One region of the Streptosporangium sp. LJ11 genome, then DNA from elsewhere that is predicted to be linked to it. Evidence: riboswitches for the same ligand, from Rfam matches in the RefSeq annotation. Region 1 holds a riboswitch; each other region holds the start of a gene.
The links. Region 1 has a riboswitch for cobalamin ahead of ACTOQ3_RS06380 (ribonucleoside-diphosphate reductase subunit alpha). Riboswitches for the same ligand answer to the same signal wherever they lie in the genome.

Region 1 (10,444 bases):
GCGGCGACGACGGTGGTCCCCGGCAGGCGGCGCATAGCGGTTCCTCCCCCTCTGGTAACTACCTAGAGTTATCAGAGATTACCGACTGTCGCGCATTGCGGCGGGGTTGAGATGTTGAAGAGATTCTCTGCCCGGAATCGGGCAGGAAACTTGGTGTGTTCTCTCCCGGATGCGTATGGTCCTGCTCTGTGTCCACGGCACGGAATCCACACGAGGATCTGATCACCCACCTGACCCGGACGAGCGCGCTCGGTCCGGGCGAGGCGGCGCGGGTCGTCGCGGATGTGCTGGCCTACTTCTCCGAGCCCGTCGACGAGTTCGTCCGGCGGCGCCACGCGGAGCTCAAGGCCAGGGGGCTGGTCAACGAGAAGATCTTCCCCAGGGTCGCCGCCGAGCTGGCGGTACGCCGTGTCGCGGCACCCGAACTCTCCCTGCGGCAGCTTCGCCGGATCGTCTACGGGTAGCGGACGACGGCACCCCGATCGTTTATGGACAAGGAGCGGTTACATGTGCGGAATCGTGGCCTATGTAGGGCCCAAGGACGCGGCACCCATCCTGCTGGAGGGCCTGCAGCGTCTTGAGTACCGGGGCTACGACTCGGCCGGGGTGGTGGTCTCCAACAAGGGCCTCAAGATGCGCAAGGTCAAGGGCCGGGTGGCCGACCTGGCCGCGGTCGTGCCCGCGCGGTTCAAGGGCGGCCTGGGCATCGGCCACACCCGCTGGGCCACCCACGGCGCGCCCAGCGACGTCAACGCCCACCCGCACCTGTCCACCGACGAGCGCATCGGCGTCGTGCACAACGGCATCATCGAGAACGCCGACGAACTGCGCGCCAAGCTGGAGGCCGACGGGGCGATCTTCCTGTCGGAGACCGACACCGAGGTGCTGTCGCACCTGATCGCCCGCACGGTCAAGGAGGCCGACTCGCTGGAGGAGGCCGTGCGGACCGCGCTCAAGCGGGTCGTCGGCACGTACGGGATCGCGGTGATCGACTCCGAGCGTCCCGGCGAGGTGGTCGTGGCGCGCAACGGCAGCCCCATCGTGCTGGGCATCGGCGAGAAGGAGATGTTCGCCGCGTCCGACGTCGCCGCGCTGGTCCGCTACACCCGCCAGGTGGTGCACCTGGAGGACGGCGAGATCGCCGTGCTGCGGGCCGACGGGTTCAACACCTTCGCCAGCGACGCGCGGGAGACGGCCAAGGAGACGCTGACCGTCGACTGGGAGGCCGGGCACTACGACACCGGCGGCTACGAGCACTACCTGCTCAAGGAGATCTCCGAGCAGCCCGACACGGTGGCCAGGACGCTGCGCGGGCGGCTGGACGACCGCTTCCACATCGCCCACCTGGGCGGTCTCAACATGGACGCGCGGGAGACCCGCTCGTTCCGCCGGGTGAAGATCATCGGCTGCGGTTCCGCGTACTACTCGGGCCAGATCGGCGCGCAGCTCATCGAGGAGCTGGCGCGCATCCCGGCCGACGCGGAGCCGGCCAGCGAGTTCCGCTACCGCAGCCCGGTGGTGGAGGCCGATACCCTGTACGTGGCGATCAGCCAGTCGGGGGAGACCTACGACACCCTCGCCGCCGTGCAGGAGCTCAAGCGCAAGGGCGGCCGGGTGCTCGGCATCGTCAACACCGTGGGCAGCGCGATCGCCCGCGAGTGCGACGGCGGCGTCTACCTGCATGCGGGTCCCGAGGTCTCGGTGGCGAGCACCAAGGCGTTCACCTCGACCGCCGTGGCCTTCGCGCTGCTCGCGCTGCACCTGGGCCGGGTGCGTGACCTGTCTCCCGCCGACGGCCGCAGGATCTGCGACGGCCTGCGGAGGCTGCCGGACCAGATCAAGGAGATCCTGGCGCTGGAGCCGCAGATCGAGGAGCTGGCGGGCAAGTACGCCGAGTCGCCGAGCATGATGTTCGTGGGCCGGGTCAGGGGTTACCCGGTGGCCCGCGAGGGCGCGCAGAAGCTCAAGGAGATCTCGTACGTGCACGCCGAGGCGTACCCGGCCAGCGAGCTCAAGCACGGGCCGCTGGCGCTGATCGGCCCGGACATGCCGACGGTGGCGATCGTCCCCGACGACGAACTGCTGGACAAGAACCTCACCACGCTGGGCGAGATCCGCGCCCGGGGCGGCCGGGTGCTCATGGTGGGCCACCGCACGGCCGACCCCAAGCTGGCCGACGACTGCGTCGTGGTGCCCAAGAACGAGACCGAGCTGGACCCGATCCTGCTGTCGATCCCGCTCCAGCTCTTCGCCTACCACGCCGCCGTGGCGCTGGGCAGGGACGTCGACAAGCCCAGGAACCTGGCCAAGAGCGTCACGGTGGAGTGAGACCCTCTCCACCTCTCTTCTACCTCTCTGCCTTCGCACCCCCGTCCCCGGCCTGCCGGGGGCGGGGGTGCGTTTTCCTGAGCCCTCGCGAGACGGTCGTCTTCGATATCCGGATTTCCAGTGTTTTCCGGTGATCCGTGCCCGAACGTGGATCACCGGAAGTTCCGGCATACCCCACTTCATCACAGAAAGTGAGGGGAAAGTAACCTATGGTATAGGGGGTTCTTGGGGGAAGGGGCGCTTATGCGCCGTAGGGGGTTTTTCGCACTGGCGGCGGGGGCCGTGGTCGCCGCGGGGTGCGGTGCGGACGGCGGCGCCGATCCGGCGGTGAAGCGCCTGTTCCTTCTCGAGCCGACCGCCGACGGCCACGGCTGGGACAGGATCGCGGGCAGGCTGGCGACCGTCCTGGTCCAGTCGGGACTGGCGCGCACCGCCATGGCCGTCGAGCGGGCGGGAGCCCTGGGCTCCGCCCCGCGCGACGCGTTCGGCGCCTTCCGCGGACCCTTCGCGCGCGAGGGCAGGCTGCTCGTCACCGCGATGCCGATGGTGGCCGCCGCGGAGATCGCCAACACCACGGCCGTGGTGAACGCCGCCACTCCCATCGCCCGCCTGGTCGGCGACTGGGCGGTCCTGGTGGTCTCCTCCGGCTCCCGCCTGCGCACCTTCGAGGACTTCGTCGCGCGGCTGCGGCACGACCCGGCGGGGCTGACGGTCGGCGGACGGTCGGAGGGCGGCTCCGACCACGTGCTCTACGGCATGATCGGCAAGTGCCTGGGGGTGGACATCCGGCTGCTGGAGTACGCCGGATACCTCGCCCCCGAGGACGCCGCCGAGGCGCTCCACGTCGGCCGGGTGGCGGCCCTGCTGGGATCGGCGCGCGCCCTGCGGCCCGAGATCGCCGCGGGCCGCCTGCGGCCCCTGGTGGTCTCCTCCGGCGGCCGGATCGACGGGATCGACGCGCCGACGCTCATGGAGGTCGACGTCCGCCTGGAGTACAGCGACTGGTGCGGCCTGCTGGGTCCCAAGGGCATGAGCCCGGGGGACCGGGACGCCGCGATCGCCCTGTGTGACAGGATCGACGCCGCGCCGCGCTGGCGTGCCCTGTGCGCGTCCCACGGCTGGAGCCGGGTCTACCTCAGCGGCGACGAGTTCCGCCAGTGGCTCTCCACCGAGACGGGCCGCACTCGCGGCGTGCTTCACGAGCTCGGACTGTTGAAGTCCTCCGACACAACCTGTTGGGGTAGTTGCGTCCGGCGCCCCTAGATGTAGGATCCTGCTCGTTGCTGGTTCGCCCCGCGAGGGGCGAGGCAAGAGGGAACCCGGTGAGATTCCGGGACTGCCCCGCAGCGGTGAACGGGAACGAAAGCCGTTATCGAGCACTGGGTGAACCATGCCTGGGAAGCGACGGCCGGTAGGTGTGTGCGGTGCGCCCGTGAGTCCGAAGACCTGCCGGTGACGTGAACGTCCAGGGCCTCGTGGGAGGGTCCGCGGAACGAGGCGATCCGGCGTGCCCGGGATCGCTCGCGGACGCGTGCCCATCCGGCGGAGCCGTACGGGGAAGTCCGATCGAGCGAGGGGCACTACGTGACACAGGCATTGGCGGAGACCGCGGCGGGGACCGCGTCGGACGACCGCAGGCTGGCCATCGACGAGGCGGCCGCCCGGGTGATCACCGATCCCGAGAACTCCAGGGTCGCCGCCGCGATGCTGGCCGAGCTGATCGCCGACGAGGCCGCCGAGCACGGCGTCCGCGACTTCTCCGAGTCCATCGCCGCGACCCACGAGGCGGGGTTGATCCAGGACGGGCTCGCGGAGTTCGTGGCCGCCCACGCCGGGGTCCTGGACGCGCTGGCCGATCCGGAGGCCGACGCCAGGTTCGAGTACTTCGGGCTGCGTACCGTCTACGACCGCTACCTGCTGCGCCACCCGAGGACCCGCAAGGTCCTGGAGCGCCCGCAGCACTTCTTCCTCCGGGTGGCCTGCGGCCTGTCCGAGACCGTCGAGGAGGCCGCCGAGCTGTACGCGCTCATGGCCACCCTGTCCTACCTGCCCAGCTCGCCCACGCTGTTCAACTCCGGCTCCCGCAGGCCCCAGCTCTCCTCGTGCTTCCTGCTCGACTCGCCCCGCGACGAGCTGGAGTCCATCTACGAGCGCTACGGGCAGGTCGCGCGGCTGTCGAAGTACGCGGGGGGCATCGGGATCGCCTGGACCAGGGTCCGCTCGCGGGGCTCGCTGATCCGCGGCACCAACGGTCACTCCAACGGCATCGTGCCCTGGCTGCGCACGCTCGACTCCAGCGTGGCCGCGGTCAACCAGGGCGGCCGGCGCAAGGGCGCGGCCTGCGTCTACTTGGAGCCCTGGCACGCCGACGTCGAGGAGTTCCTGGAACTGCGCGACAACACCGGCGAGGAGGCCCGCCGCACGCACAACCTGAACCTGGCCAACTGGATCCCCGACGAGTTCATGCGCCGGGTCGAGGCCGACGGCGTCTGGTCGCTGTTCGATCCCAAGGAGGTCCCGCACCTCACCGACCTGTACGGCGCCGCGTTCGACGACGCCTACCGGGCCGCCGAGGCCGAGGGCCGCTTCACCCGGCAGATCCCCGCCCGCACCCTGTACGGGCGGATGATGCGCACGCTCGCCCAGACCGGCAACGGCTGGATGACCTTCAAGGACGCCGCCAACCGGACCTCCAACCAGACGGCCAGGCCCCAGAACGTCATCCACCTGTCGAACCTCTGCACCGAGATCCTCGAGGTCACCGGCGACGCGGAGACCGCCGTCTGCAACCTCGGCTCGATCAACCTCGCCGCCCACCTGTCGGCGGACGCCGGGGAGGCCGTCGACTGGGCGCGGCTGCGCGCGACCGTCCGTACCGCCGTGCGGTTCCTCGACCGCACCATCGACCTGGGCTTCTACCCGACCCCCGAGGCGGAGGCGGCCAACCGGAAGTGGCGCCCGATCGGGCTCGGCGTGATGGGCCTGGCCGACGTGCTGTTCACGCTGCGGCTGCCGTTCGACTCGCCGCGCGCCCTGGAGCTGTCCACCAGGATCTCCGAGGAGATCGCGCTCGCCGCCTACCGGACCTCCTCCGACCTGGCCGTGGAGCGGGGCCGTCACCCGTCGTACGAGGAGACCAGGGCCGCCGCCGGGGTGCTCCACCCCGACCACTACGAGGCGGCGGGGTCCGCGGAGTGGGCCGAGCTCAGGGAGCGGATCGCCGGGACCGGCCTGCGCAACTCGCTGATGATCGCGATCGCGCCGACGGCCACGATCGCCTCCATCGCGGGCTGCTACGAGTGCATCGAGCCGCAGGTCTCCAACGTCTTCAAGCGCGAGACCCTCTCGGGGGAGTTCCTCCAGGTCAACCGCTATCTCGTCCGCGACCTCCAGGCCCGCGGCCTGTGGACCCCGCTGATCCGCGACGCGATCAAGCGCGCCGACGGCTCCGTCCAGGACATCCCGGAGATCCCCGCCGACCTGAAGGCGCTCTACCGGACGGCCTGGGAGCTGCCGCAGAAGGCGCTGATCGACCTGGCCGCCGCGCGCACCCCGTACATCGACCAGTCGCAGTCGCTGAACCTCTTCATGGCCACGCCGACCATCGGCAAGCTCTCCTCGATGTACGCCTACGCGTGGAAGTCGGGCCTCAAGACCACCTACTACCTGCGCTCGCGCCCGGCCACCAGGATCGCGCAGGCCACCGTGGCGGCGCCGGTGGAGCGGGCGGCGCCCGACCCCGAAGCCGTCGCCTGCTCCCTGGAGAACCCCGAGTACTGCGACGCCTGCCAGTAGCCGCCCCGGCTCCCCGAAAGCCCTCAGAAAGGCATTCACCCGATGTTGCTCGACCCCGGCATGGATCTCACCCTGCGGCCGATGCGCTACCCCGAGTTCTACGAGCGCTACCGGGCCGCGATCCGCAACACCTGGACCGTCGAGGAGGTGGACCTCACCTCCGACCTGGCCGACCTGGCGAGGATGACGCCCGAGGAGCGCCACCTGATCAACCGCCTCGTGGCGTTCTTCGCCACCGGCGACTCGATCGTGGCCAACAACCTCGTCCTCAACCTCTACCAGCACCTCAACGCCCCCGAGGCGCGCCTCTATCTCAGCAGGCAGCTGTTCGAGGAGGCGGTGCACGTCCAGTTCTACCTGACCCTGCTGGACACCTACCTGCCCGATCCGGACGAGCGGGTCAAGGCCTTCGCCGCGGTCGAGCACATCCCCTCGATCCGGGACAAGGCGGAGTTCTGCTTCCGCTGGATCGACTCGCTCGGCGGGCTGACCCGGCTGGAGACGCGGGAGGACCGGCGGGCGTTCCTGCTCAACCTGATCTGCTTCGCGGCGTGCATCGAGGGGCTGTTCTTCTACGGGGCCTTCGCCTACGTCTACTGGTTCCGCTCCAGGGGCCTGCTCAGCGGCCTGGCCACCGGGACGAACTGGGTGTTCCGCGACGAGTCCATGCACATGGAGTTCGCCTTCGGCGTCGTGGAGACCGTACGGGCCGAGGAGCCGGACCTGTTCGACGACAAGCTCGCCGAGCAGGTCACCCAGATGATCGAGGAGGCGGTGGCGGCCGAGCTGGCCTTCGCGGCCGACCTGTGCGGCGACGGCCTGCTCGGGATGAGCGTGGACCAGATGCGCCGGTACCTGGAGTACGTGGCCGACCAGCGCCTGGTCAGGCTGAGGATGCCCGCCCGCTACGGCACGGCCAACCCGTTCGCGTTCATGGAGTTGCAGGACGTGCAGGAGCTGGCCAACTTCTTCGAACGGCGGGTTTCGGCCTACCAGATAGCCGTCGAAGGGAATGTCACATTCGACGAATCCTTCTGATTAGCTGGTGATCCAGGGAAGAGCACGACGAGGATGACAGACGTCGAGGAGGACGCCTCAAGTGTCCGGCTGGATCATGATGATTGTCTCCGTGGCGGCCGCCGTCGTGGCGGTGGAGGTGGTACGACGGGTGTTGCGCTCGCGGCTGATCGGTGAGAAATGGGTTCTCGCCGGTCCGCTCATGCGCCGCTGTACCTGGCCGGGGTTCGCCACGGCCGCCGTGGTGACGGCCTACACCGCCTACGAGCCCCAGATGACGGCGACCGTGGTCGGCCGGCTGGTCTATCAGGGTCTCGGCCTGGCGATGATCGGATGCGCCACCTGGCTGGTCATCCAGGCCGCCTACGCGGTCACCGACGTGGTGCTGGAACGCCTGATCACCGTCGAGGGCGAGGCCAACCGCCGGGCCCGCCGCATCCGCACCCAGATCACCCTGGTCCGCAGGGTCGCCTCGGCGGTGATCATCGTGGTCGCGCTGGGCGCGATGCTCTTCACCTTCCCGCAGGTGCGGGCGCTCGGGGCCGGGCTGCTGGCCTCGGCCGGGATCGCCGGTGTCGTCGTCGGTATCGCCGCCCAGTCGACCCTGGGCAACATGCTCGCCGGGCTCCAGCTGGCCTTCAGCGACGCGCTCCGGCTGGACGACGTCGTCGTGGTGAAGGGGGAGTGGGGCCGAATAGAGGAGCTCAGCCTGACCTACGTGGTGCTGCGGCTGTGGGACGAGCGGCGGCTCGTCCTGCCGGTCTCCTACTTCACGGCCAACCCGTTCGAGAACTGGACCCGGCACAGCAGCCGGGTGATCGGCCACGTGATGTTCCGGGTCGACTGGTCGGTGCCGGTGGAGGAGTTGCGCGCCGAGCTCTACCGGGCCCTGCGCGAGCACCCGCTCTGGGACCAGAAGGACTGGACCCTCCAGGTCACCGACACCCTTCCCAACGGGCTGCTGGAGCTGCGCGCCCTGATGAGCGCCGCCGACTCCGCCAGTGCCTGGGACCTCAAGTGCGACATGCGCGAGCACATGGTGACCTTCATCCGAGAGAGGTACCCCGAGGCGCTGCCCCGCTTCCGGGTCGAGATCCCGCCCCCGTCCGCGACCGTTCCCGGGACGCTCACCGGGCTGATGGGCGCGGGCCTGATGTCGCGGGGCCTGGGGGGCGACTCCCGTGAGGACGGTTCTCGCGATCGGGACGGCGACCGGCGGGATCCGGTCTGAGGCGACGGGCCCGCCCGTCCGGTTCGTGAGGCGTGTTCGGGAGCGGTCCGCGACGCCCGGCGGGCCGCGCCCCGGAGCGTCAGGCGCCGCAGTCGCAGCAGCACCCGTCGCACTTGGTGCAGCACTTGCAGCAGTCGCAGCAGCCGTCACACCCGTCACAGCCGCAGCCGTCGCAGCGTGTCAGGTAGCAGCGGTCGTCCCAGGCGTTCCGCCTGCGGGAGCTCCACCGGGGCCGCCAGAGTCCGCAGGTCAGCAGGGTCCCCACCCCGGCGGCGGACTTGCGGACGAATCCGGGCCGCTCGTAGGAGTGCCCCGACTCCCCGGGGTGGGGCGGCGTCTCGCGGTCGTGCTCCCCGCGCGGCCGCGCGCACGCCTCGCCGGCGGGACCGTGATCCGGGCCGGAGGCGTGGCGGAACGTCCGGTCCACCGCCCGCCGCACCTCGGTGCCCAGCAGCACGTCCACCAGATGCCGGTCGGCCAGTTCCAGCTCCAGCAGCGCCAGCTCCAGGCCGTGCGCGGCGTCGTCGCACAGCCGCCGTGCCTCCCGTACGGAGGTGCCGGTGGCGGTCAGCGGGTTGAACGCCCCCCGGGCGGCGTCGTCCGCCCGGTCCTCCACGGCGTCCAGCAGGTGGGCGATCCGGCCGAAGAACCGGCCCGCCTCGGCCAGCGCCGCCGCGTTGCCCGGGGTGCCCGCGAGCGTCGCGGTGTGCGCGAACGCGGCGGCGACGGCCTCCTCGGTGGGAGCGGTCAGCTCCAGCAGCGTCACTCCCGAGGCGCTCTCCAGCTCGATCTGGCGTTCGGCCGTCGAGGCCAGCGAGGCGGTGTCGAACCCGATCCCGGCCCCCATCCGGGCCCCCGCCGCCTCCCAGCGGGCCGCCAGCACCCTGCGCGCCACGCCGGTGCCCGGCGCGGAGTCGCCGTCGGCCACGTGGTCGCGCAGCTTGCCCGCCGCGAGGACCAGCGACACCGTGGCGGCCAGCCGTACGCCCGCGGCCCGCGCGTCCACCACGTCCGCCGGCCGGAACCCGCGCAGCGCGCAGGGGCCGGCGGTCCGGTGCGGGGAGCCCGCCGGCCCCTGCGCCTCGGCCAGCACCGAGATGATCAGGCCGTCGTAGTTGGTGGCCAGCCGGGCCGCGTGCCCCTGCCCGTCCCTGAGGGTCAGGCACAGCCCGCACAGGTGTGCCATCCAGGCCCGGTGCAGCGTCGGGCAGGAGTGCTCGCCGCAGGGACGAATGATGCCGAACATGTGATCTCTCGTACCTGGGGGTCTGTCCGGAGGTCCTTGGGGCTCTCCGGGAAGTCGTGCAACGTATCGGGAGAATCTATCCCGTACCGATCAAGAAGTCGCGCGGAGAGGGGCAGGTACGTCCAGACGGTTACGCGAACGCGACGACGGCGTATCTCTCGTCCTCGATGGCCCGCCCCCACAGGGCGGGATCGAGCAGAGGCTCGACGCGGGCGGTCTCGACCAGCGGCCGCAGCGCCGCCAGGAGAAGCTCCACCCCGACCGGCCGGTGGCCCTGTTCGGCGAGCACCAGGGACAGCGAGCCGGTGCCGCACCCCAGATCCAGGACGTCGGCGGGAGAGGCGGGCATCCAGGAGCGCAGGCGCTCCGCCCAGGCGGCCCTGACCCGGGGGTCGCGAAGGCCGTGGTCGGCCTCCTCGTCGAAGGAGGCGGCGACAGCGTCCCAGAAGGACGCGATCGAAGCACTGTTTTCCGGCATCGCCGGATCATGTCACCCGCCACCGACAACGATCCGCACGCCGTCCCCCTTCGGACTCCTCATGACGGACGGTGACCGGCGAACCCCGGGGGCGTGCCGGTCGAAGTGGTTCGGGTGGCGGGGAGGTCGTGGAGGGTTCGGAGGTCGTCTCCTGGGGCGAGCCGGCGGTCGCGCTCGGTCTCGGGCGGCATCTCCTCCCCAGGTCCCGGGTGCGCTGCTCGATCGGCCCGGCCGGCACGCCCCTGCGACCCTGTTGAATCTCCAGGCGCATGACATGGCCGGAAGCCGCCCCGCGCTCGGGCTCCTGCATAGCCGTCAGCGTACCGTCTAAATTGCATTGACCGGTAGC
Region 2 (10,444 bases), on a different contig from region 1:
TGGCTACGCCGTCGTCTTGCTCAGCCATTCCGAATACGGGGCCGACCCACCGTCAATCGATGTGAAGGTCACTTCAGGGTTGTTCCACGGATGCTCGGATATCAAATGTGCCTCCAAGTCCGGGTAGCGCTCCACAGTCGTCCTCAGGAAGATCTGCCACTCTTCCCCTTCGCCTATTTCTCCCTCATGCCAGAAAACAGACTGCGCAGGCCCGAAGACTTGGCCCGATGCTGCTAATTTCGCACGAACGGCAGATCTGAGAAGATTCATCGCCGCATCACGGCTGTCCACTGTGGTCGAAACCTGAAGGTAGCCAGTCATGTGGCCAAGCCTGGATCACTTCCCCGGATCCGGCACAGAAGAGTGAAGACGGCTTCCGGACGACTGGAACGCATCCTTATGAGATCACTCCATTTCAGGATGAGCAGGTTCTTTGGCGATCTTGCGAGCGGTGGCGATGCGTTGCCGGGCCAGTTCCGCCCAGAAGGGTTCGCCGTGTCGGTGGCCGCTTCCGGCGTAGCGCCACTCGGACAGGGTGAGGGTGATCTCTTCGGCAGGGTCGGGCAGGCCGAGGATCATCCGGGCTTGCGCGGCCCGGTAGTCGGCACGGGTGCGGCGTAGCTCGCCGAGGGTGGTGGAGTAGTAGCGGCTCTTGGTGGAGAAGTGGCCCCGGTAGCCCAGCATGTGCGACCAGTGCCGCAGCGGGAGTAGCCGGTATTGAGGCAGGCGGTTCAGGGCGAGGCAGGTCAGGATCATGCGTCGGGCGTGTTCGGTCACGTCCGGTCGGGCGATGTCTCGAACGTCACGGATGCGTCGGTCCACCGTTCCCGCCGACTCGGCGCCCTTGGTCGCGTACTTGGCCACGTAGGAGGCCACCCGCTGGTCACTCACGCCGTCCAGGTCGGTGGAGAGGTAGACCGGTCGCACGTCGAGCTGATCACCTCAGCGCAGCAGGACCGGCGGAGGAGCGTCCGGCGACTGCTTCGAGGCCGGGACGACCTGTACGGCGGCCTGCCGGATCGCGGTGTCCAGCAGCGGGACGGTTGCCCAGCCTGGGGGAGGGGAGTCGGGACCGTCCGGGCCGTCGAGGCGGATCACCGCGTGGAAGTGGACCAGACCGCGCGCTTGGTACTCGGCGACCTTGGCATACGACAGGCGAAGCACTTCGCGCGGGTGAGCACGAGGTACGCAGAGCTGCCAAGCCATGACAGCCGGGAGTGCTTGGGCCTCGGCCAAGGGCAAGCGCATGGCCGAGGCGACATGTCATGAGCTTTGAGGGGGTCCGGAGTCGTTCAAGGTACCCAGGAGATTGCCCGTGCGTTTGTCCTGCTGTTCGACCCAGCCTTTTCCTTCCGCGGCGATTCCCTCCAAAACATGGAGGGTATGGGCGAGTCCTGCTGCGTCCAATGTCACCTCGGCCACCTCTCCGGGATTTTCTCCCAGCTGAAGCTCCTCCATCCCTTGGCTCACCGGGACAGTGATCTCATCGCTGTTGACAAGCGTGAGCTGGAAGGTGCGGTCGCCGTTGTCTGCCTCGCTCACTCGTACGGAGGCGACCGCTTCGAAGCGATAGTTGAGCCGCTGGCGGTTATGGAACGTGCCATTCAAGGAGTCGAGTGTGACATTGAGCTGACGTACTCCTTCCTGGGTGATGAGGAAGACCAGAAGCTTGTATCTCTTGTAGCGCCATGGCCCGTTGCGTACCCGCGCGCGTGCGCTCGACGGAGCGGGCGCTTCGATGAAGGCGTAGGCGATGACGCCGCTCATGGTCAACCGATAGTGGCGCAGAGCCTCTTCTAGGAGCACTTTCCGGTCGCAGTCCAGCCAGGCGGCCATCTCCTTGTCGGAGGGCTTGTTGGCCAGCTTCGCGCGCCATCGAGCCAGAGCCATCTTGTCGGCCTCCCAGGTTCGGAGGTTTTCAATTCTGTCGGCGGCGTACCGGCGGCGCTCCAGGACGATGTGCAGCCCCGTGCGGACGCCGATCCACCCAGCGATCAGTAGGACGAGCATCATGCCGATCGTCCGCAGAGGGTCGATCAGCGCTGCACCGCTCGTGGCCAAACCTCCCCCACCTGTGAGGGTGGCAAGTCCGAGGATCGCCAGCGTCTTTGTTCGCCGAGGCGTCGCGAGTTCCTCGCGGTAATTCCACAGTGTGCCTTTCCTGTGGCGGGTGCTGACGTCGCTCGCTCGGTGCCGGATAAGCCAGGCGACCTTCTCGACTCCGCCCGGGATCCCTGCGTAAACCTCAGCGATCTCCTCACAGAGGCTCCCGCGGATCCCCTTGGTCTGTGCCAGCCAGGCGTCTCGGTCCACGCCGGACGGAAGGTATATGGCGAAGTAGTGGTCTATCCGGTGCTTCGCCCTCTTCGCAAAGCCGCCAGGCGGTGTACCGGTCGCGAACCCTAAATACTCCCTGTTCTTGGCGTGGCAGCGTACGACACGAAAGCGCCAGTCCACAGCGTTCCGTACGCCGACGAAGGCGCCGGTGACAGCCAGCAGGTAGGCGAGCATCGAGGGAACGCTGCCGCTCCTCAGGACCAGATAGCCGAGATGGGCTGTCGTCACGAGAAGCACAGCCGTCGTCGTTACGGTTTGGACCCAGGTCCCCAGAGGGATGCCGGATGGCCGCGGCTCTCGAGGCAAGGGGACGGCTGGCACGGGATGGAAGAATTTCCAGATTCGATCTTCCCGGTCGCTGGCCATCTGGTCCGTTTTGGCTTTCGACAGCGCCCGGTGCCACAGATGGTCCTCGATCGGGCCGTCGAGGTACAGCTCCAAGTGCTCCAGGATCAGGCCGCGTTGCGGTTCGCGTAGCGCGTCGAGCTCTTTGACCACAACGCGGATGTCCGCCTCGGCCTTACCGGCCGACTCCAGGAGACGGTCGATGATCCGTACGCCGTCCCGCCACGCGTCCTCGCCCGAGAGCCGAAGGATGGCGCTCCTGTCTCTTAGCTGGACGGTCTCGTCTTTGTTCAACTCGTGCCGGGTCCGGCCGCTCACCATGGCGAGGAGCCAGTAGAAGCAGACCTCGTTGGTGGTGTAGTCGGTCATTGCCTCGCGGATGAGCTGCCGGGCCTGTTTCGGCATGCGCCCCTGCAGGAAGGAGACACCCGTCCGGAATTTGGTCTCCGGTGAGTCCTGTGGTGTCGTCATGTAAACGACATCGCCGTGCACCGTCCCGGCCTGCACTCCGACTTGAGCGGAACCCGCGGCCACGTTGCCGCCGTGGTGCCCGGGTTCTGTCATGACAGGGCCTGGGCAAGGGCGATGATGACTGTCAGCTCCGCCGCCAGCTCGGCCACATCACCGACGAGTCCGCGTAGTTTCTTGAGCGCCAGCGTCAGCATGTTCTTCCGGTCCGGCGTCTCCGTGTTCAGCGCTTGGTCGGCCACGGCGAGTTCCGCTTCCGCCGCCTTGTAGGTCACCTCGTCCAAACGTTCCGCCGCCCGTGCCTGCTGGAGCCGGGTGCGGAAGGAGAGCAGCGCTTCGGGCAGGTCCGTCGGTCTGGACGGTTCGGGAGAGATCCTTATGCCGCCGTGTACGGTACCTGCCTGCACTCCCACGCGAGCGTTCCCCTTCGCGATGTTCCTGGTCGTGTCGGGCATGGTGGAGCTCCTTCTCGTGGGCTCTTCGGTGGACAGTTCTTCGGCGAGAGCTGCGGCGAACGCGGCCGCGTTGGCGACTGCCCGCTGCTGCCACCGTTCGCGATCCGTGGTCTCCTTGGTGCCGTCGGCTCGGTCGCTGATGCCCCGGATCACGACCACCGGCAGCGCTCGGTTCAGCTGCCCGGCCTGCGCCACGCCTGCGCCTTCCATCTCGATCGCCCGCGCGTCGTTGTAGTTGTCGCGAATCCAGCGGGCGTGTGAGGAGAGCCGGGAGTTCAGGACCACTTCTCCTGCGGCGATCGGCCCGAAGTGCACATCCGGGCGGGAATCGAGATCCTTGCCCCAGGCACCGCTGCGGCACAGGTGCTGGGCGATCTGCTCGGCGGCGTGCGAGGTCTCCCAGACGCGGGGACGGCTCCTGAAGCGGTCATCCTCGCTGGTCCCACCGTGGAAGGCGTAAATGTGCGTGGCCACCACCACATCTCCGAGAGCGATGTCCGGATGCAGCGCGCCGGCCACACCCACGAACAGGAGAGCGGCCGGTTGGAATTCGGCGATGGCGCGTTCGGTGAGCACCGCCGCGGAGTGATTGCCCTTGCCGACGTGGGCGAGGGCCACCCGGGATCGCCCGTCCGCCAGTCGGCCCACCTCAAAGCGGGTGCCTTGCGGGTGTCGGTGCAGGCGCGGGTTGATCAGCTTCTCTCGGATCGCCTGGTATTCCAGGTCTAGTGCGGTGAGGATCACGACGAGGCTCACTGCGTTGGTTCCTTTCCGTTTGGCGAGTCGGTGGGCCGGATCATCGGGGGGTTCAGAACATCGCGAGGGCCGGCTTTGAACAGCCGAGCCGGTCGTCCGGTCGCGGCCTTCCGTGCCGAACCGGCAGAGACGATGAAGCCCTCGGTCTTCTGGACCTTGCGGTAGAAGTTGCGGGGGTCGAGTGGCATCCCCCATACCGCCTCGTACACGTCCTGGAGATCGGTGATCGTGAAGGTCGGCCTGCAGAAGGCTGTGGCGAGTGCGGAATGCTCAAGCTTGACGCGGGCGCGCTCGACGCCGTCCGCGACGATGTGCCGGTGGTCGAAAGCGAGCTTCAACGCTCCGGAAAGCACCCGGTCGGTGGATTGCCAGCCTGCGCGGGCGGCGTCGGTCCCGGCGATCGGCTCGGGCAGCCGAGGGGCGATGGCCAGATAGGCAACGCTCACCACCCGGCCGCGAGGGTCACGGCCAGGGTCGTCATAGACGCCGAGTTGCTCAAGGCGGAGTGTCTCGACATCCAGGTCGGCCTCCTCCGCCAGCTCCCGGTGAGCCGCCTCGATGAGGCTCTCTCCCGAATGCTGAAGGAAGCCGCCTGGCAGAGCTTGGGCACTCTTGCACGGCTCGATGCCACGCTCGACGAGGAGCACGTGCAGGCGCGATTCGCGCAAGGTAAGGATCACCAGGTCAACGGCGAGCAGGACGGCTGGTGGCTCCCATCGGTCATCGCTCATGGAGGCGACATTAGATTTCTGTCACTTTGACAGAAAGTAGCGCAATGGTTAGTTCTAGACAGCCACGGTCCGCTGAGGGTTACTTCACGCTGATGGGGATGAGCGCGCGGCCGGGTGATCGAAGGTGATCCCTGCCTCATCGATCCGCTGGGTGGCGTCCCGGTCCGGTGGGGGTGGGGGCGGGTTATGCTCGTGGCGCGGTTGGTTCTCCCGGTGCCGTGTTGGTGTCGGGAGTCGTAAGAGGGAACCCGGTGTGATTCCGGGACTGCCCCGCAGCGGTGAGTGGGAACGAACGCCGTCATCGGCACTGGGTGCGTGTCATCTGGGAAGCGACGGTCAGTAGGAGTGTGTGTGATGCCCGCGAGTCCGAAGACCTGCCAGCCGCTCGTGCGCCGTCCGGTGTGCGGTGATCCGTGGTCTCGTGGGAGGGCCTGGGATGGGTTTTTCCTGGGTGTTCCTTCCGTGTGGCCGTGGGTCGGCATGGCATGAGCCGAGGGAAGGACGCCATGAGCAAGGTCACCACGACCGTTTTGGGTTATCCCCGTATCGGGGGCCGTCGCGAGGTGAAGCGGGCGACGGAGGATCACTGGGCCGGGCGGGTCGACGCCGCCGGCTTGCAGGAGACGGCCGCCGGGTTGCGGCAAGGAGTGTGGCGGAAGCTGTCGGAGGCGGGGCTGGACGCGGTGCCGTCCAACACCTTCTCCTTGTATGACCACGTGCTGGACACCACCGTCATGGTGGGCGCGGTGCCCGAGCGGTTTTCCGGTGCCGCGGACCCGTACTTCGCGATGGCCCGCGGCGCCGAGGGGGTCGCACCGCTGGAGATGACCAAGTGGTTCGACACCAACTACCACTACCTGGTTCCGGAAGTGGGCCCCGAGACCCGGTTCCGGCTCGACTGGAGCAAGCCGCTGGCCGAGTACGCCGAAGCGCGGCGGCTGGGCGTCGAGACCCGGCCGGTGCTGGTCGGGCCGCTGTCGTTCCTGCTGCTGGCCAAGTCCACCGAGCCCGGCTTCGCGCCGTTGCGGCTGCTGGACGGCCTGCTGGAGACCTACGCCGAGCTGCTGGAGCGGATGGCCGCGGCGGGGGTGGCCGAGGTGCAGCTGGACGAGCCGGTACTGGCCGCCGACCATACGGAGGAGGAGCTGGCCGCGCTGCGCCGGGCCTACGCGCGGCTGGGGGAGCTCAGCAGCCGCCCCCGGCTGCTGGTGGCCACCTACTTCGGCGAGATCGGGCCCGCACTGGAGATCCTGGCCCGCAGCCGGGTCGAGGCCGTCGGCCTGGACTTCGTCTCGGCGCCCGGCAACCTGGAGGCGCTGGCCGCCGCCGGTGGGCTGCCCGGCAAGACCCTCGTCGCCGGGGTCGTCGACGGCCGCAACGTCTGGCGTACCGACATCGCGAAGGCGCTGGCGACCTGCGCCGCGCTGCTCGGCCTGAGCGACCGGCTGGTGGTGAGCACCTCCTGCTCGCTGCTGCACGTCCCGCTCGACCTGGACGCCGAGACCTCGCTGGACCCGCGGCTGCGCGAGCGGCTGGCCTTCGCCAGGCAGAAGGTCGACGAGGTCGTACGGATCGGCCGGGCGCTGAACGGCGAGGAGGTCGTCGCGGGGGAGAGGACCGTCGAGCGGTTCCTCAACCCCCGGGTGCGAGCCAGGCTGGATGCCCTGGGCGAGGGCAGCCCGCGCGCCCCGCACGCCGAGCGGCTCGCCGTGCAGAACGCCGACCTGGGCCTGCCGCCGCTGGCCACCACCACCATCGGCTCCTTCCCACAGACCGGCGAGGTGCGCCAGGCCCGCGCCGCCATGCGCTCGGGCGACATCGACAGGGCCGGGTACGAGCGCAGGATGGAGGCCGAGATCGACCGCGTCATCGCGCTGCAGGAGGACATCGGCCTGGACGTGCTGGTGCACGGCGAGCCCGAGCGTAACGACATGGTCCAGTACTTCGCCGAGATGCTGGAGGGCTACGCCGCCACCGAGCACGGCTGGGTGCAGTCGTACGGCAGCCGCTACGTCCGCCCGCCGATCCTGTTCGGCGACGTCTCCCGTCCCGAGCCGATGACGGTGCGCTGGGCCTCCTACGCGCAGTCGCGGACGAAGAAGCCGGTCAAGGGCATGCTCACCGGCCCGGTGACCATGCTGGCCTGGTCGTTCGTCCGCGACGACCAGCCACTGGGCGAGACCGCCAGGCAGGTGGCGCTGGCGTTGCGCGACGAGATCCGCGATCTTGAGGCGGCGGGCATCAGGATCATCCAGGTCGACGAGCCCGCGCTGCGGGAGCTGCTGCCGCTGCGGCGGGCCGACCACGAGGCATACCTGGAGTGGGCGGTCGCCGCGTTCCGGCTGGCCACCAGCGGGGTGGCCGACAGCACGCAGATCCACACCCACATGTGCTATTCGGAGTTCGGAGAGATCATCGGCGCGATCGGCGACCTGGACGCCGACGTGACCAGCGTCGAGGCGGCCCGCTCCCGGATGGAACTCCTGGACGACCTGCGCGCCTTCGGCTACGCGCGCGGCATCGGGCCCGGCGTGTGGGACATCCACTCGCCCAGGGTGCCCTCGGTCGGGGAGATCGAGGCCGCCCTGCGTACGGCCGCGGCCTCGGTGGATCCGGCCCTGCTCTGGGTCAACCCCGACTGCGGCCTGAAGACCCGCGACTACCCGGAGACGGAGGCCAGCCTCAGGAACATGGTCGAGGCTGCCCTGCGTGTCCGCGCGGAAGCGGTCTAGAGCCGGTTCAGAGGTTCGATCATGTGGCTGGGGTGAGGAGCTTCAGCCACATGATCGAGCCTCGGAGGCAGGGGCCGGTCTCGTGGCTTGCCGGGGTCCTGCGTCGCGGCGTCGCCAGGCGGGCCGGTGCAGAAGATCGTTGATCGAGCGCCTCTACGTTCGGCCGAGGTCGTGCATGCCGGAACGGCTGACTCCTGGCGAGCGCGCAGACCTCGCTCGGGCGGCCGGGGACCGATGTCCAGCCTTTGCGCGAAAAACGCCGATGAAGGAGCTTGATTCATTAACCTTTCGTCCATGGATATACCGGGCGTGGACTTGACCGTGCCGAGCGCGGCACGCATATACGACTACCTGCTGGGCGGCAAGGACCACTTCGCCTCGGATCGTGAAGCCGCCGATATGGTGCTCCAGTCCGTGCCGAACGCGCGCGAGAACGCCAGGGCCAACCGTGCCTTCCTGAGCCGGGCCGTGCGCACCCTCGTCGACGCGGGCGTCCGCCAGTTCCTCGACATCGGCGCCGGGTTGCCGACGCAGGAGAACGTTCATCAGGTGGCCCAGCGCGCGGCGCCGAGCTCACGGGTGGTCTACGTCGACAACGATCCCGTGGTGCTCGTCCATGCTCGCGCGCTGCTCGCCGACAACCCCGGCACGGTGGTCGTCCCGGCCGACATCCGCGACCCGGCCGCCCTGCTGCGGCACCCCACGGTCCACGACTACCTGGACTTCACCCAGCCGGTGGGAGTGTTATTGCTGGCCGTCCTGCACTTCATCCCCGACGACGAGGAGGCGGCCGGCATCATCGCCGAGATCCGTCGCCCGCTGGTGTCCGGCAGCTACGTGGCCATTTCCCACGGCCACCCCGGCGAGCTGACCGGAGACCTGGCGAAGAAGGGCCAGGAGCTGTACGGCCGCACCCGTCAGGGAGCCGTCGTCGGCCGCACCCGCGCGGACATGGCCGCGTGGCTCGAGGGCTTGGAGCTCCTGGCTCCGGGCATCGTCCCCGTCCAGGGCTGGCGCCCCGAGGACGACTTCGACCCCATCCCCGACCTCGCGGAACCCGGCATCTTCGGCATGGTCGCGAGAGTTCCGTAGGGGTCGCGTCCCTTCGGGAGACGTCCACCGGGTCCCGATGGTGATCCGTTCCAGGTTCACGAAACGGCCGGGGGAGACCTTCCCGCCGCGCGAGCACACCCACCTGCCGGCCGCCCGAGTCGACGCCGTCCACACGATCTGCGCCGAGCTCGGGCGCACCTCCTTCGCAGACGATGATCGGCGGGGCCGCTGCCCGTGGGCAGCCCGGCCTTTCTCGGGGTGGGTGACCGGCAAGGTCCACCTGCCGGTCGGCCGGCGATGTCGTCCGCTGTCCTTCGTCTTGACCGTGGGGCAAGCGTTGACCGTTTGACCGTGGGGCAAGCGGGGACAGCGCGCGGTTTCGCGCCGTCCTGGCTCGTATCAAGGTCCGGCCGCCCGTGTACCCGCCCTGCCGCGGCGGCCGCCGACAAGGCCTGCTCCCTCCCGTTCCTCCCGCGACAACCGCGGCCATCTGTGCCGACGCCACATCAGGGCCGTCATCCCCGAAAAGAGCGACCGGGCGGCCAACCGTGAGAACCGCCGCTCCCGGGGCCCGGCCGAAGGGGCCGTCGCGCCTGACCGGCTTCCGAATATTTCATGACTCGAATGTTTACTGTTAGGAAACTTTCTTTTATATTCGAGTCACCCCCCAGCGAAGGAGCAGGACATGCGCAGAACGGTCACCTTCCTCGCGATGGCGATCATCGCCGTCGCCTCGACCGTGTTCATCGCCTCGCCCGCCAACGCGCACGGCTACATCTCGTCGCCGCCGAGCCGCCAGGCCATGTGCGCCCAGGGCCGGGTCTCCAACTGCGGCGACATCATCTACGAGCCCCAGAGCGTGGAGGGCCCCAAGGGCCTGCGGAACTGCCACGCCAACATCGCCCGGTTCTCCCAGCTCAGCGACGAGAGCAAGGGCTGGCCGGCCACCAGCGTGGGCAACTCGGTCACCTTCAACTGGGTGCTGACCGCCCGCCACGCCACCAGCACGTGGGAGTACTACGTCGGCAACACCCGGATCGCGGTGTTCAACGACGGCGGCAGGCAGCCCGGCGCCACGGTCTCGCACAACGTGAACCTGGGTGGCAGGACCGGCCGTCTGAAGATCCTCGCCGTCTGGAACATCGCCGACACCGCCAACGCCTTTTACTCCTGCGTCGACCTGCAGCGCTGATCCGCGATCCGCGATCCGCGATCCGTGACCTCAAGACCCGATCCGGCCGGACCTGTCAGGTCCGGCCGGATCGGGCCGGCGAGGCCCGGCCCGTCAGAACCGAACCGCTCCCGCGCCCTCCGCGGCCCGACGGCGTCCCGCGCCGTCTCCGGCCCGATGGGCGCGGGGGCGGTTCGTCGTTCCATCACCTTCTTCGGACCCTCTCCCGGACGCTCCAGGAGAGGTCACCGGGGGCGGTCGCGTTGTCACACGAAAGGATCTACCTTGAATGGATCCGGAATGGCGGCCACGATGTCGTGGACATAGCAGCTCAAACTGTGCAACGCGGTTTTCGTATGCGCTTTAATTGCCGAAACCTCGGTGATTCAACTCAGC
Region 3 (10,444 bases), on a different contig from region 1:
GATCCAGGACTTCATGCCGATCGTCGGCGACACGCGCGACGGCGCCCGGCACCGGCTGATCCGGCGGGTGAAGTGCGTCCGCGGGTCGCTGCCGTTCCGGGCGCGGGTGGCGCCGCGGTTCGACTACGGCAGGCAGTCCCACACCCTGAGCATGCACCGGGGCCGGGCGCTCTTCGAGTCGCCGTCGCTGTCCCTGGCCCTGTCGTCCAGCACCACCCTGGAGGTGGACGGCCAGGACGTGCGGTCGGAGTTCAAGCTCAACGAGGGCGAGTGCGCGGTGTTCGCCCTCGACAGGTTCGGCGACGACGTGGCGCTGCGCGCGTGCCCGACCGAGGAGGCCGAGGAGGAGTTCGCCGCGACCGTGGCGTACTGGCGCCGCTGGCTGTCCTCCTCGAGGTACCGGGGCCGGTGGCGGGAGATGGTCCACCGGTCCGCGCTGACGCTGAAGCTCCTCACGTACGCGCCGACCGGCGGGATCGTGGCCGCCGTGACGACCAGCCTGCCCGAGCAGCTCGGCGGGGAGCGCAACTGGGACTACCGCTACGTCTGGATCCGCGACTCGGCGTTCTGCGTGTACGCGCTGCTGCGGCTGGGCTTCGGCGAGGAGGCCGAGGCGTTCATGGGATTCCTGTCCCGGCACGTCAGCCGCGACGGCGACGGCCCCTCGGGCCCGCTGCAGATCATGTACGGCATCGACGGGCGCACCGAGCTGCCCGAGATCGAGCTGCCCCACCTCGAGGGCTACCAGGGCTCGGCCCCGGTGCGCGTCGGGAACGCCGCCGTGGACCAGCTGCAGCTGGACATCTACGGCGCCCTCCTCGACTCCGTCTACCTCTACGACAAGTGGCACCAGCCGATCTCCAGCGCCCTCTGGGACGACGTCCACATCCTGGTGGACTGGGTCTGCGACAACTGGGACCGGCCCGACGAGGGCGTGTGGGAGACGCGCGGCGGACGCAAGGACTTCGTCTACTCGCGGCTGATGTGCTGGGTGGCCATCGAACGGGCCATGCGGATGGCCGCCCACCGTGGGCTGCCCGCCGACACGCCGCGCTGGCAGCTGGCCCGCGACGCGATCTACCGGCAGATCATGCGGCGCGGCTGGTCGGAGGAGCTGCGGGCGTTCGTCCAGCACTTCGACGACGACGTCCTGGACGCCTCGGTGCTGATGATGCCGATGGCGAAGTTCATCTCCCCCATCGACCCGAAGTGGCTGTCGACCCTCGACGCGCTCGGCGCGAACCTGGTGTCCGACTCGCTGGTCTACCGCTACGACCCCGCGGTCAGCCCGGACGGGTTGCGCGGCGAGGACGGCACCTTCTCGATCTGCTCGTTCTGGTACGTCGAGGGGCTCACCCGCGCCGGGCGCCTGGACGAGGCCCGGCTGGCGTTCGAGAAGATGCTCACGTACGCCAACCACCTCGGCCTGTACGCCGAGGAGATCGGGCAGACCGGCGAGCAGCTCGGCAACTTCCCGCAGGCCTTCACCCACCTCGCGCTGATCAGCGCCGCGTTCAACCTCGACCACGCCCTGGGCTGAACGCCCGTCCGGGCGCGTGCCCCGCGCGGCCCCGCCGCGAGGGCGGGCCGCGCGGGGCCGGTGAGTCCGTGGGTCAGGCGCCGTCCTCCAGGTCTCCCTCGGACTTGAGGTAGACCTCCTGGAGGTCGCGCAGGATGGCGGGGTCGGGGTGCTCCCACATGCCCCGGCCGGCCGCCTCCAGCAACCGCTCGGCGATCCCGTGCAGCGCCCACGGGTTGGACCGGGCCATGAACGCCTGGTTCTCCGGGTCCAGCACGTAGGTCGCGGCCAGCTTGTCGTACATCCAGTCGGCGACGACGCCGGTGGTGGCGTCGTAGCCGAACAGGTAGTCGACGGTGGCGGCCAGCTCGAAGGCGCCCTTGTAGCCGTGCCTGCGCATCGCGGCCAGCCAGCGGGGGTTGACCACCCTGGCGCGGAAGATCCTGGACGTCTCCTCGGAGAGCGTCCTGGTGCGGACCGCGTCCGGCCTGGTGCTGTCGCCGATGTAGGCGGCCGGGGCCTTGCCGGTGAGCGCCCGGACGGTGGCGATCATGCCTCCGTGGTACTGGAAGTAGTCGTCGGAGTCGGCGATGTCGTGCTCGCGGGTGTCGACGTTCTTGGCCGCCACGGCGATCCTGCGGTAGGCCGTCTCCATGTCCCGCCTGGCGGGAACGCCGTCGACGCCCCGGCCGTAGGCGAAGCCGCCCCAGACCGCGTACACCTCGGCCAGGTCGGCGTCGTCGCGCCAGTTGCGGCTGTCGATCAGCGGCAGCAGCCCGGCCCCGTAGGCCCCCGGCCGGGAGCCGAAGATCCGCATGGTGGCCCTGCGCTCGTCGCCGTGCTCGGCCTGGTCGGCGAGCACGTGCGCCCGCACGTAGTTGAGCTCCTCGGGCTCCTCCAGCCCGGCCGCCAGCCGTACGGCGTCGTCCAGCATCGCCACGACGTGCGGGAAGGCGTCGCGGAAGAAGCCGCTGATCCTGATGGTGACGTCCACGCGCGGGCGGCCCAGCTCGGTGGCCGGGATCGGCTCCAGGCCGGTGACGCGGCGCGAGGCCTCGTCCCAGACCGGCCGCACGCCGAGCAGCGCCAGCACCTCGGCGACGTCGTCCCCGGCGGTGCGCATGGCACTCGTCCCCCAGACCGACAGCCCGACCGAGCGCGGCCAGTCACCGGTGTCGGCGCGGTAGCGCTCCAGCAGGGATTCGGCCATCGCCTGGCCGGTCTCCCACGCCAGCCTGCTCGGCACCGCCTTGGGATCGACCGAGTAGAAGTTGCGGCCGGTGGGGAGCACGTTGATCAGCCCGCGCAGCGGCGACCCGCTCGGCCCGGCCGGGACGTAACCGCCGTCGAGGGCGTGCAGGATCGCGTCGATCTCGTCGGTGGTACGCGCCAGCCGGGGCACGACCTCGACGGCGGCGAACCGCAGGATCCTCTCCACCGTCCCGGGATCCGCTCCGCGCGCGACGGCCGCTCCCCCGGCGCCGGGCGCGCCGCTCCGGCCGGTCGCGTCGTGCGTGCCGGTCGAACCGGCGCCTCCTGCCGGGGCGTCCGCCCGGCCCAGGACCTCGGCGGTCACCTCCCCCGCCGCCGACGGGTCCCAGCCGCGGTGCTCCATGGCCTCGACCAGGGCGCGGGCCAGGGTCTCGGCCTCGTCGACGCCGATCCGTCCGGCGCTGCCGTCCTCGGCCAGGCCGAGGGCCTCGCGCAGCCCGACGAGCGCCTCGCCGCCCGCCCACATCTGCCGGGCGCGGAGCATGGCCAGCACCAGGTCGACGCGCGGCCGCCCCTCGGGGGCGGCCCCGAGCACGTGCAGGCCGTCGCGGATCTGGACGTCCTTGACCTCGCACAGCCAGCCGTCGATGTGCAGCAGGAAGTCGTCGAACTCGGCGTCGTGCGGGCGGTCGGCGACGCCGAGGTCGTGGTCGAGCCTGGCGGCCTGGATCAGCGTCCAGATCTGGGCGCGGATCGCGGGCAGCTTGGCCGGGTCCATCGCCGCGATGGAGGCGTGCTCGTCGAGGAGCTGCTCCAGCCTGGCCATGTCCCCGTAGCTGTCGGCGCGGGCCATCGGCGGGACGAGGTGGTCGACCAGGGTGGCGTGCGCGCGGCGCTTGGCCTGGGTGCCCTCGCCGGGGTCGTTGACGAGGAACGGGTAGATGAGCGGCAGGTCGCCGAGCGCGGCGTCCGGGCCGCAGGAGGCCGACAGGCCCGCCGACTTGCCGGGCAGCCACTCCAGGTTGCCGTGCTTGCCCACGTGGACCACGGCGTGCGCGCCGAAGCCGTCGGCCAGCCAGCGGTAGGCGGCCAGGTAGTGGTGGCTGGGCGGCAGGTCGGGGTCGTGGTAGATCGCGATGGGGTTCTCGCCGAAGCCGCGCGGCGGCTGCACCATGACCACCACGTTGCCGGAGCGCAGCGCGGCCAGCACGATCTCGCCCTCCGGGTCGCGCGACCTGTCCACGAACAGCTCGCCGGGCGCCGGGCCCCAGTGTTCCTCCATCCGGGCGCGCAGGTCCGCCGGGAGGGTGGCGTACCACTCGGCGTACCGGCTCGCCGCGATGCGCACCGGGTTTCCGGCGAGCTGCTCCTCGGTGAGCCAGTCCTGGTCCTGCCCGCCCGCGGCGATCAGCGCGTGGATGAGCGCGTCGCCGTCCTGCCCGGTCACCCCGGGCAGCTCGTCCTCGGCGCCGATGTCGTAACCGCGCCGCGCGAGCGCGGCCAGCAGCCGCACCAGGCTGGCCGGGGTGTCCAGGCCGACGGCGTTGCCGATGCGGGCGTGCTTGGTGGGGTAGGCCGACAGCATCAGCACCAGCCGCCGCTCGGCGGGCGGGATGTGCCGCAGCGCGGCGTGGCGCACCGCGATGCCCGCCACCCGCGAGGCCCGCTCGGGGTCGGCCACGTAGACGGTGAGCCCGTCCTCGTCGATCTCCTTGAAGGAGAACGGCACCGTGATGATCCGCCCGTCGAACTCGGGGATCGCGACCTGGGTGGCGGCGTCCAGCGGGGACAGGCCGTCGTCGTTCTCCTCCCAGGAGGCCCGGCTGCTCGTCAGGCACAGGCCCTGCAGGATCGGCACGTCCAGCTCGGCGAGCGCGCCGACGTCCCAGGCCTCGTCGTCCCCGCCCGCCGACGCGGTCGCCGGGCGGGTCCCGCCCGCGGCGAGCACGGTCACCACCAGGGCGTCCACCGCGCGCAGGACCTCCACCAGGCCGGGCTCGGCGGTGCGCAGGGAGGCGCAGTACACCGGCAGCGCCCGCGCGCCCGCGTCCTCGATCGCCGAGCAGAGCGCCTCGACGAAGGCCGTGTTGCCGGCCACGTGGTGGGCCCGGTAGTAGAGCACTCCGACGACGGGACCGTCCTGGTCGCGCGCCTCGCGCTCCAGCGTCCCCCAGGTGGGGGTGGGCTCGGGCGCGGCGAACCCGTGGCCGGTGAGCAGCAGCGTGTCGGACAGGAAACGGTGCAGCTCGGTCAGGTTGGCCGGGCCGCCGTGGGCGAGGTAGGCGTGCGCCTCGGCGCAGACCCCACCGGGCACCGTGGACAGCTCCATCAGCTCGGCGTCGGGCGCCTGCTCGCCACCGAGCACGACGACGGGCCGGGGGCCGGCGAGCAGGGCGTCCAGCCCCTCCTCCCAGGCGCGGCGCCCGCCCAGCAGGCGTACCACGACCAGGTCGGCGCCCTCCAGCAACGGCGGGAGGTCTGCGGCGGCGAGCCGGGCGGGGTTGCCGAGCCGGTAGCCGGCGCCGCTCGCGCGAGCGCTCAGCAGGTCGGTGTCGGAGGTCGAGAGCAGGAGGATCACGCGCCACACTCCGGGAGAGGAAGGGCGGTACGGCCCAGGGGCGCCACGGCGTGGCGGGGGAACGGCGCCACGATGTGGCGGGGGAACCGTGAGAAGCGCGCGGTGTGGCGGGGGAACGGCGATGCCACGGTGTCGCGGGGGAACGGCGAAGAGCGCACGGAGCTTCCTCCCTCGGGGTCCTCGCCCCGGGTCGTCGTCGGCCGCGACGGCTGGAGTCTCCTGGCTCCCGGATCGGTGCTCACCCCGGCCTTCCCGCCCGTCGTCGGACAGTGGCCCGGGTGGGGTTCGCTCCCCGGTTACAGTGGCGGGACCGCGCCGGATTCACACCGGCTTCCTCCCTTTGCCGTCGCCACCGATGACACTACGGCAGTCCGGTTCGTTGCAAGAAACTGGCGTTAGCATCCTTCGAGTGTCCATTGCCGACTTTTCCGGACGATCGCGACTCGACGCATGTCCCGGTGCGCTTCAGGTCCATGCCGCCGCGGACGGCGGCCTGGCCCGCGTCCGCGTGCCCGGAGGCCGTCTCACCCCCTTCCAGCTGCGCGAACTCGCCGAGGCCGCCGCGGCGTACGGCGGCGGCGTCATCGAGCTGACCTCCCGCGCGAACGTCCAGGTGCGCGGCCTCGGCCCGGAGGATCCGGACAGCGGTACGGGGGACGGGTTCGCCACGCGGATGGCGAGGGCGGGCCTGCTGCCCTCGGCGACGCACGAGCGGATCCGCAACATCCTCGCCTCCCCGCTGACCGGACTGGACGGACCCACCGAGCCGAGCGGGCCGGCCGGGCCGAGCGGGCCGAACAGATCGAGCGGTGCGGACACTCCAGACAGCACGGGTATCTCGGATCGTCCGCACTATCCGCGCGGCGGCGGCATCGCCGACGTCACACCGCTGATCGGCGAGCTGGACCGGCGGTTGTGCGCCCGCCCCGCCCTCGCCGCCCTGCCGGGGCGGTTCATGTTCGCCCTCGACGACGGCCGGGGGGACGTGGCCGGTCTGGGCGCGGACGCCGGGATCCTGCTCACGGGGCCGGACGAGGCCGCGCTGATCCTCGCCGGGACCGACACCGGCCTGCGCGTCCCGCCGGCCGGAGCCGTGACCGCCCTGCTCGCCGCCGCCGAGGCGTTCCTCGACGAGCTGGCCACCCGGGACGTCACCGCCTGGCGGATCGCCGAACTCCCCGGCGGTCCCTCCCTGATCGCCGCCCGCGTGCGAACCGCCCTCGGGGTTCCCGGCACGACACCCTTCGACCCGGTGAGACCGCGGGTCGTGACCCTCGGGCCGGTCGGGGTCCTCGGGAGCACGGACGGGACGAGGAGCGGAACCGGCGCCGGAGGAGGGACGGATCCCGCGAGCGGCACCGGAGACGGGGACGCGCGGGTCGCGCTCGGGGTGGCGATCCCGCTGGGGCGGCTGACCTCCGCGCTGGCACTGCTGCTCGCGGACGCCGCCTCGGGCGGGGAGATCCGGCTCACGCCATGGCGTGGCGTGGTCCTGCCCGGCCTGGACCGCGCCGAGGTCGCGGGCACGGCCGCCCGTCTGGAGGCCGCCGGGCTGGTCGTCGACCCCGCCTCGCCGTGGATCGGCGTGACGGCCTGCACCGGCCGCCCCGGCTGCGCCAAGTCCCTGGCCGACGTCCAGGCCGACGCGGCCGCCGCCATAGCCGTCAGCACAGCCACCGCCGTAGCCGTCGGCACAGCCACCGCCGTAGCCGTCGGCACGACCTCGCCGCCCGCCGTCCCGCCGCCCGCGGTCGCACCACCCCCGGCCGTGCCGCCCGGAAGGGAGCGGTTCGGGAGCGGGCCGTCCGTGGCCCCGCCGTCCGGGAACGGGCCGGGCACCGATACGCTCCCCGTGCACTGGGCGGGCTGCGGCAGGCGCTGCGGCCGTCCGAGGGGGCGGGTCGCGGATGTGGTCGCCACCGGTGACGGCTACCGCCTGGAGCTGGACGGCACCGATCTGACCTGCTCCGGCATCGAGGAGACCGCGGCCGCGCTGGCGGCCGCCAGAGGGGAACTGTGATCGACTACGTCCGCGACGGCGCGGAGATCTACCGCCGCTCCTTCGCCACCATCCGCGCGGAAGCCGACCTGTCCGGCCTGCCCGCCGACGTCGCCCGGGTCGCGGTCCGCATGATCCACGCCTGCGGGATGGTCGACCTGGTGAGCGACCTGCGCTGGTCACCCGGCGTGGTGGCCTCGGCGCGCGAGGCGCTGCGCGCGGGCGCGCCGGTGCTCTGCGACGCCATGATGGTCGCCTCCGGGGTGACCCGGCGGCGCCTGCCCGCGGGCAACGAGGTGATCTGCACCCTCGGCGACCCCCGGGTGCCGGAACTCGCCGCGGAACTGGGCACCACCCGCAGCGCCGCCGCGCTGGAGCTGTGGCGCGACAGGCTCCAGGGCTCGGTGGTCGCGATCGGCAACGCGCCGACCGCGCTGTTCCGGCTGCTGGAGATGGTCGAGGAGGGCGCGGGCCGCCCGGCCGCCGTACTCGGCGTCCCGGTCGGTTTCATCGGTGCCGCCGAGTCCAAGCAGGCCCTCGCCGAGCACCCGGCGAACCTGGAGTACCTGGTCGTGGACGGGCGGCGGGGCGGAAGCGCGATGACCGCCGCCGCGGTCAACGCGATGGCGAGCGAGGAAGAGTGAGCGACGACGTGACCGGACGCGTGACCGGACGGCTGTGGGGCGTGGGGCTCGGACCCGGCGACCCCGAACTGGTGACCGTCAAGGCCGCCCGCCTGATCGGCGAGGCGGATGTGATCGCCTTCCACAGCGCCCGCCACGGCCGGAGCATCGCCCGCTCGGTGGCCGCCCCCTACCTGCGGGAGGGACAGGTCGAGGAGGCGCTCATCTACCCGCTCACCACCGAGACCACCGACCACCCCGGCGGCTACCAGGGGGCGATCGACGACTTCTACGCCGCCTGCGCGGTACGGCTGGCGGCCCATCTGGACGCCGGGCGCGACGTGGTGGTGCTGTGCGAGGGCGACCCGCTCTTCTACGGCTCGTACATGCACATGCACAAGCGCCTGTCGCACCGCTACGTCACCGAGGTCGTGCCGGGCGTGACGTCCGTGAGCGGCGCCTCGGCGGTCCTGGGGCGCCCGCTGGTCGAGCGGGACGAGGTCCTGACCGTGCTGCCGGGAACGCTCCCGGCCGAGGTGCTCGCCGAGCGCCTGGCGGCCACCGACTCGGCGGCCGTGCTGAAGCTCGGCCGTACCTTCACCAAGGTCCGCGACGCGCTGGCCCAGGCCGGGCGTCTCGACGAGGCCTGGTACGTCGAGCGCGCCACCACCGGGCAGCAGCGCCTCGCCCCCCTCGCCGAGGTCGACCCGGGCAGCGTCCCGTACTTCTCGCTGGCGCTGATCCCGAGCCCCGTCAACGCGGCGAGCCCCGCGCCCGCCACCGGAACCGGGAGCGCGGGCGAGGTGAGGGCGCGCGGCGAGGTGGTCGTGGTGGGGCTCGGCCCCGCCGGGCGGCCGTGGCTGACGCCGGAGGCGCAGGAGGCGCTGGCCGGGGTCGACGAGCTCGTCGGGTACGGCCCCTACCTGGACCGCGTCCCGCCCAACCCGCGCCAGCGCCGCCACCCCACCGACAACCGGGTCGAGGCCGAACGGGCCGCGCACGCGCTGGAGCTGGCCGCGGCCGGATCGAGGGTGGCCGTGGTGTCCTCGGGCGACCCCGGGGTGTTCGCGATGGCCAGCGCGGTGCTGGAGGTGGCGTGCGAACCGAGGTTCGCGGACGTGCCGGTACGGGTGCTGCCCGGCCTGACCGCGGCGCACGCGGTGGCGAGCAGGGCCGGTGCGCCCCTCGGCCACGACTACTGCGTGCTGTCGCTGTCGGACCTGCTCAAGCCCTGGGAGGTGGTCGCCGAACGGATCAGCGCCGCCGCGAAGGCCGACCTCGTCCTGGCGATATACAACCCGGCGTCGAAGAGCCGTACCTGGCAGGTGGCCGCCGCGCGGGACCTGCTGCTGGAGCACCGGGCGCCGGAGACCCCCGTGGTCGTCGGCCGCGACGTCGGCGGGCCCCGGGAGAGCATGACCGTCACCACTCTCGGCGACCTGGACCCCGACGCGATCGACATGCGCTGCCTGCTGCTGGTGGGCTCGTCCACCACGCGGGTGGCCGAGCGGGGTGACGGCGGCCGGGTGGTGTTCACCCCCCGCCGCTACCCCGCCTGACGCGCCGGGCCGGAGGCGGCGTGGCCTCCGGCGGACCGATCCGGCACGGCGCGGCCCCACCCGGCGCGCCCCGCGCACGGCGGGCCACCGCCGGCGGTGCCCGGGACGGCGAGGCGGCTCCTCCTCAGTCGTCGAGGAGCCGCCACACGGTGAGGGCGAGCCTGGCCCGTATCAGCCCGGTGGGCTCGGTGAGCTCGACGCCCAGGGTCTTCCCGATCTGTTCGAGGCGGCGGGAGACGCTGCTGTGGTGCAGGTGGAGAAGGTCCGCGGCCCGGCGCAGGGAGCCGGTGGCGCAGTAGGCGTCCAGGGTGTCCAGGTCCTCCGGGGTGCCGGCCATCCGGGCGATCGCGGCCACGTCGGCGTTGTCTCGCGCGGTGTCCTGGGGGACCTGCGCGAGCAGCGCCAGCACGCCCAGGTCGTCGTGGTGGACGACCGGCCGGCGCGGGGTGGTGAAGCGGAGGGCGGTGCGGGCCTCCCGCCAGGAGCGGTCGGGGCTCTCCGCGGCGCCGATGCCCGCCTGTACGCCTGCCGGGAAGCGGGCCGGGTCCAGGGTGGTGGCCAGGATGACGCCCACGTCGGCGACCGGTGCCGCCTTCACCGGGCGGGCCGGGCAGATCAGGCCGCCGACCTGGTCGAGCGGACGCCGCGACCGTACGGCGATGACGCGGATCGGCAGGTCGGCGGCGAAGCCCAGCAGTCGCAGGGCCCGGGCCCTGGCCGCCTCGTCGCTGCCGGAACTGATCACCAGTTCGACGAGCGCGGGATCGGCCATGGTGGTGCGAGCAGGGCCGTACCTCTCGACGACCGCCGTGGCGGCGATGGCGAGCCGGTCCAGCAGCAGCTCGTCGAGCGGGCCGGGCGGGCCCGGGCGTTCCAGCCACACCGTGCCGATCTCCTCCCCGTCGAGGAGGATCGGCATCGTGGTGGACGAGGGTGGCGCCGTGGCGGACGCCT

Region 2: it holds a riboswitch for cobalamin, as region 1 does, so the genes downstream of both, metE (5-methyltetrahydropteroyltriglutamate--homocysteine S-methyltransferase) here and ACTOQ3_RS06380 (ribonucleoside-diphosphate reductase subunit alpha) in region 1, are expected to answer to the same signal.
Region 3: it holds a riboswitch for cobalamin, as region 1 does, so the genes downstream of both, cobN (cobaltochelatase subunit CobN) here and ACTOQ3_RS06380 (ribonucleoside-diphosphate reductase subunit alpha) in region 1, are expected to answer to the same signal.

Annotation. Positions count from the first base shown of each region.
Region 1 covers NZ_JBPXMB010000003.1:365,404-375,847, forward strand. The annotation lists gene ACTOQ3_RS06360 (N-acetylmuramoyl-L-alanine amidase) at 1-35, opposite strand, end outside; gene ACTOQ3_RS06365 (hypothetical protein) at 189-464, shown strand; gene glmS (glutamine--fructose-6-phosphate transaminase (isomerizing)) at 508-2,328, shown strand; gene ACTOQ3_RS06375 (tripartite tricarboxylate transporter substrate-binding protein) at 2,572-3,591, shown strand; cobalamin riboswitch at 3,596-3,796, shown strand; gene ACTOQ3_RS06380 (ribonucleoside-diphosphate reductase subunit alpha) at 3,913-6,123, shown strand; gene ACTOQ3_RS06385 (ribonucleotide-diphosphate reductase subunit beta) at 6,166-7,161, shown strand; gene ACTOQ3_RS06390 (mechanosensitive ion channel family protein) at 7,253-8,371, shown strand; gene ACTOQ3_RS06395 (DUF5685 family protein) at 8,451-9,617, opposite strand; gene ACTOQ3_RS06400 (class I SAM-dependent methyltransferase) at 9,748-10,095, opposite strand.
Region 2 covers NZ_JBPXMB010000017.1:124,271-134,714, forward strand. The annotation lists gene cutA (divalent-cation tolerance protein CutA) at 4-321, opposite strand; partial or broken gene ACTOQ3_RS24920 (replication initiator) at 406-1,248, opposite strand; gene ACTOQ3_RS24925 (hypothetical protein) at 1,264-3,174, opposite strand; gene ACTOQ3_RS24930 (5'-methylthioadenosine/S-adenosylhomocysteine nucleosidase family protein) at 3,243-4,361, opposite strand; gene ACTOQ3_RS24935 (NUDIX hydrolase) at 4,358-5,092, opposite strand; cobalamin riboswitch at 5,278-5,488, shown strand; gene metE (5-methyltetrahydropteroyltriglutamate--homocysteine S-methyltransferase) at 5,599-7,824, shown strand; gene ACTOQ3_RS24945 (SAM-dependent methyltransferase) at 8,119-8,916, shown strand; gene ACTOQ3_RS24950 (lytic polysaccharide monooxygenase auxiliary activity family 9 protein) at 9,563-10,069, shown strand.
Region 3 covers NZ_JBPXMB010000006.1:143,615-154,058, reverse strand. The annotation lists gene ACTOQ3_RS11355 (glycoside hydrolase family 15 protein) at 1-1,540, shown strand, start outside; gene cobN (cobaltochelatase subunit CobN) at 1,614-5,309, opposite strand; cobalamin riboswitch at 5,500-5,672, opposite strand; gene ACTOQ3_RS11345 (precorrin-3B synthase) at 5,719-7,329, shown strand; gene ACTOQ3_RS11340 (precorrin-8X methylmutase) at 7,326-7,952, shown strand; gene ACTOQ3_RS11335 (precorrin-2 C(20)-methyltransferase) at 7,973-9,490, shown strand; gene ACTOQ3_RS11330 (PucR family transcriptional regulator) at 9,615-10,444, opposite strand, start outside.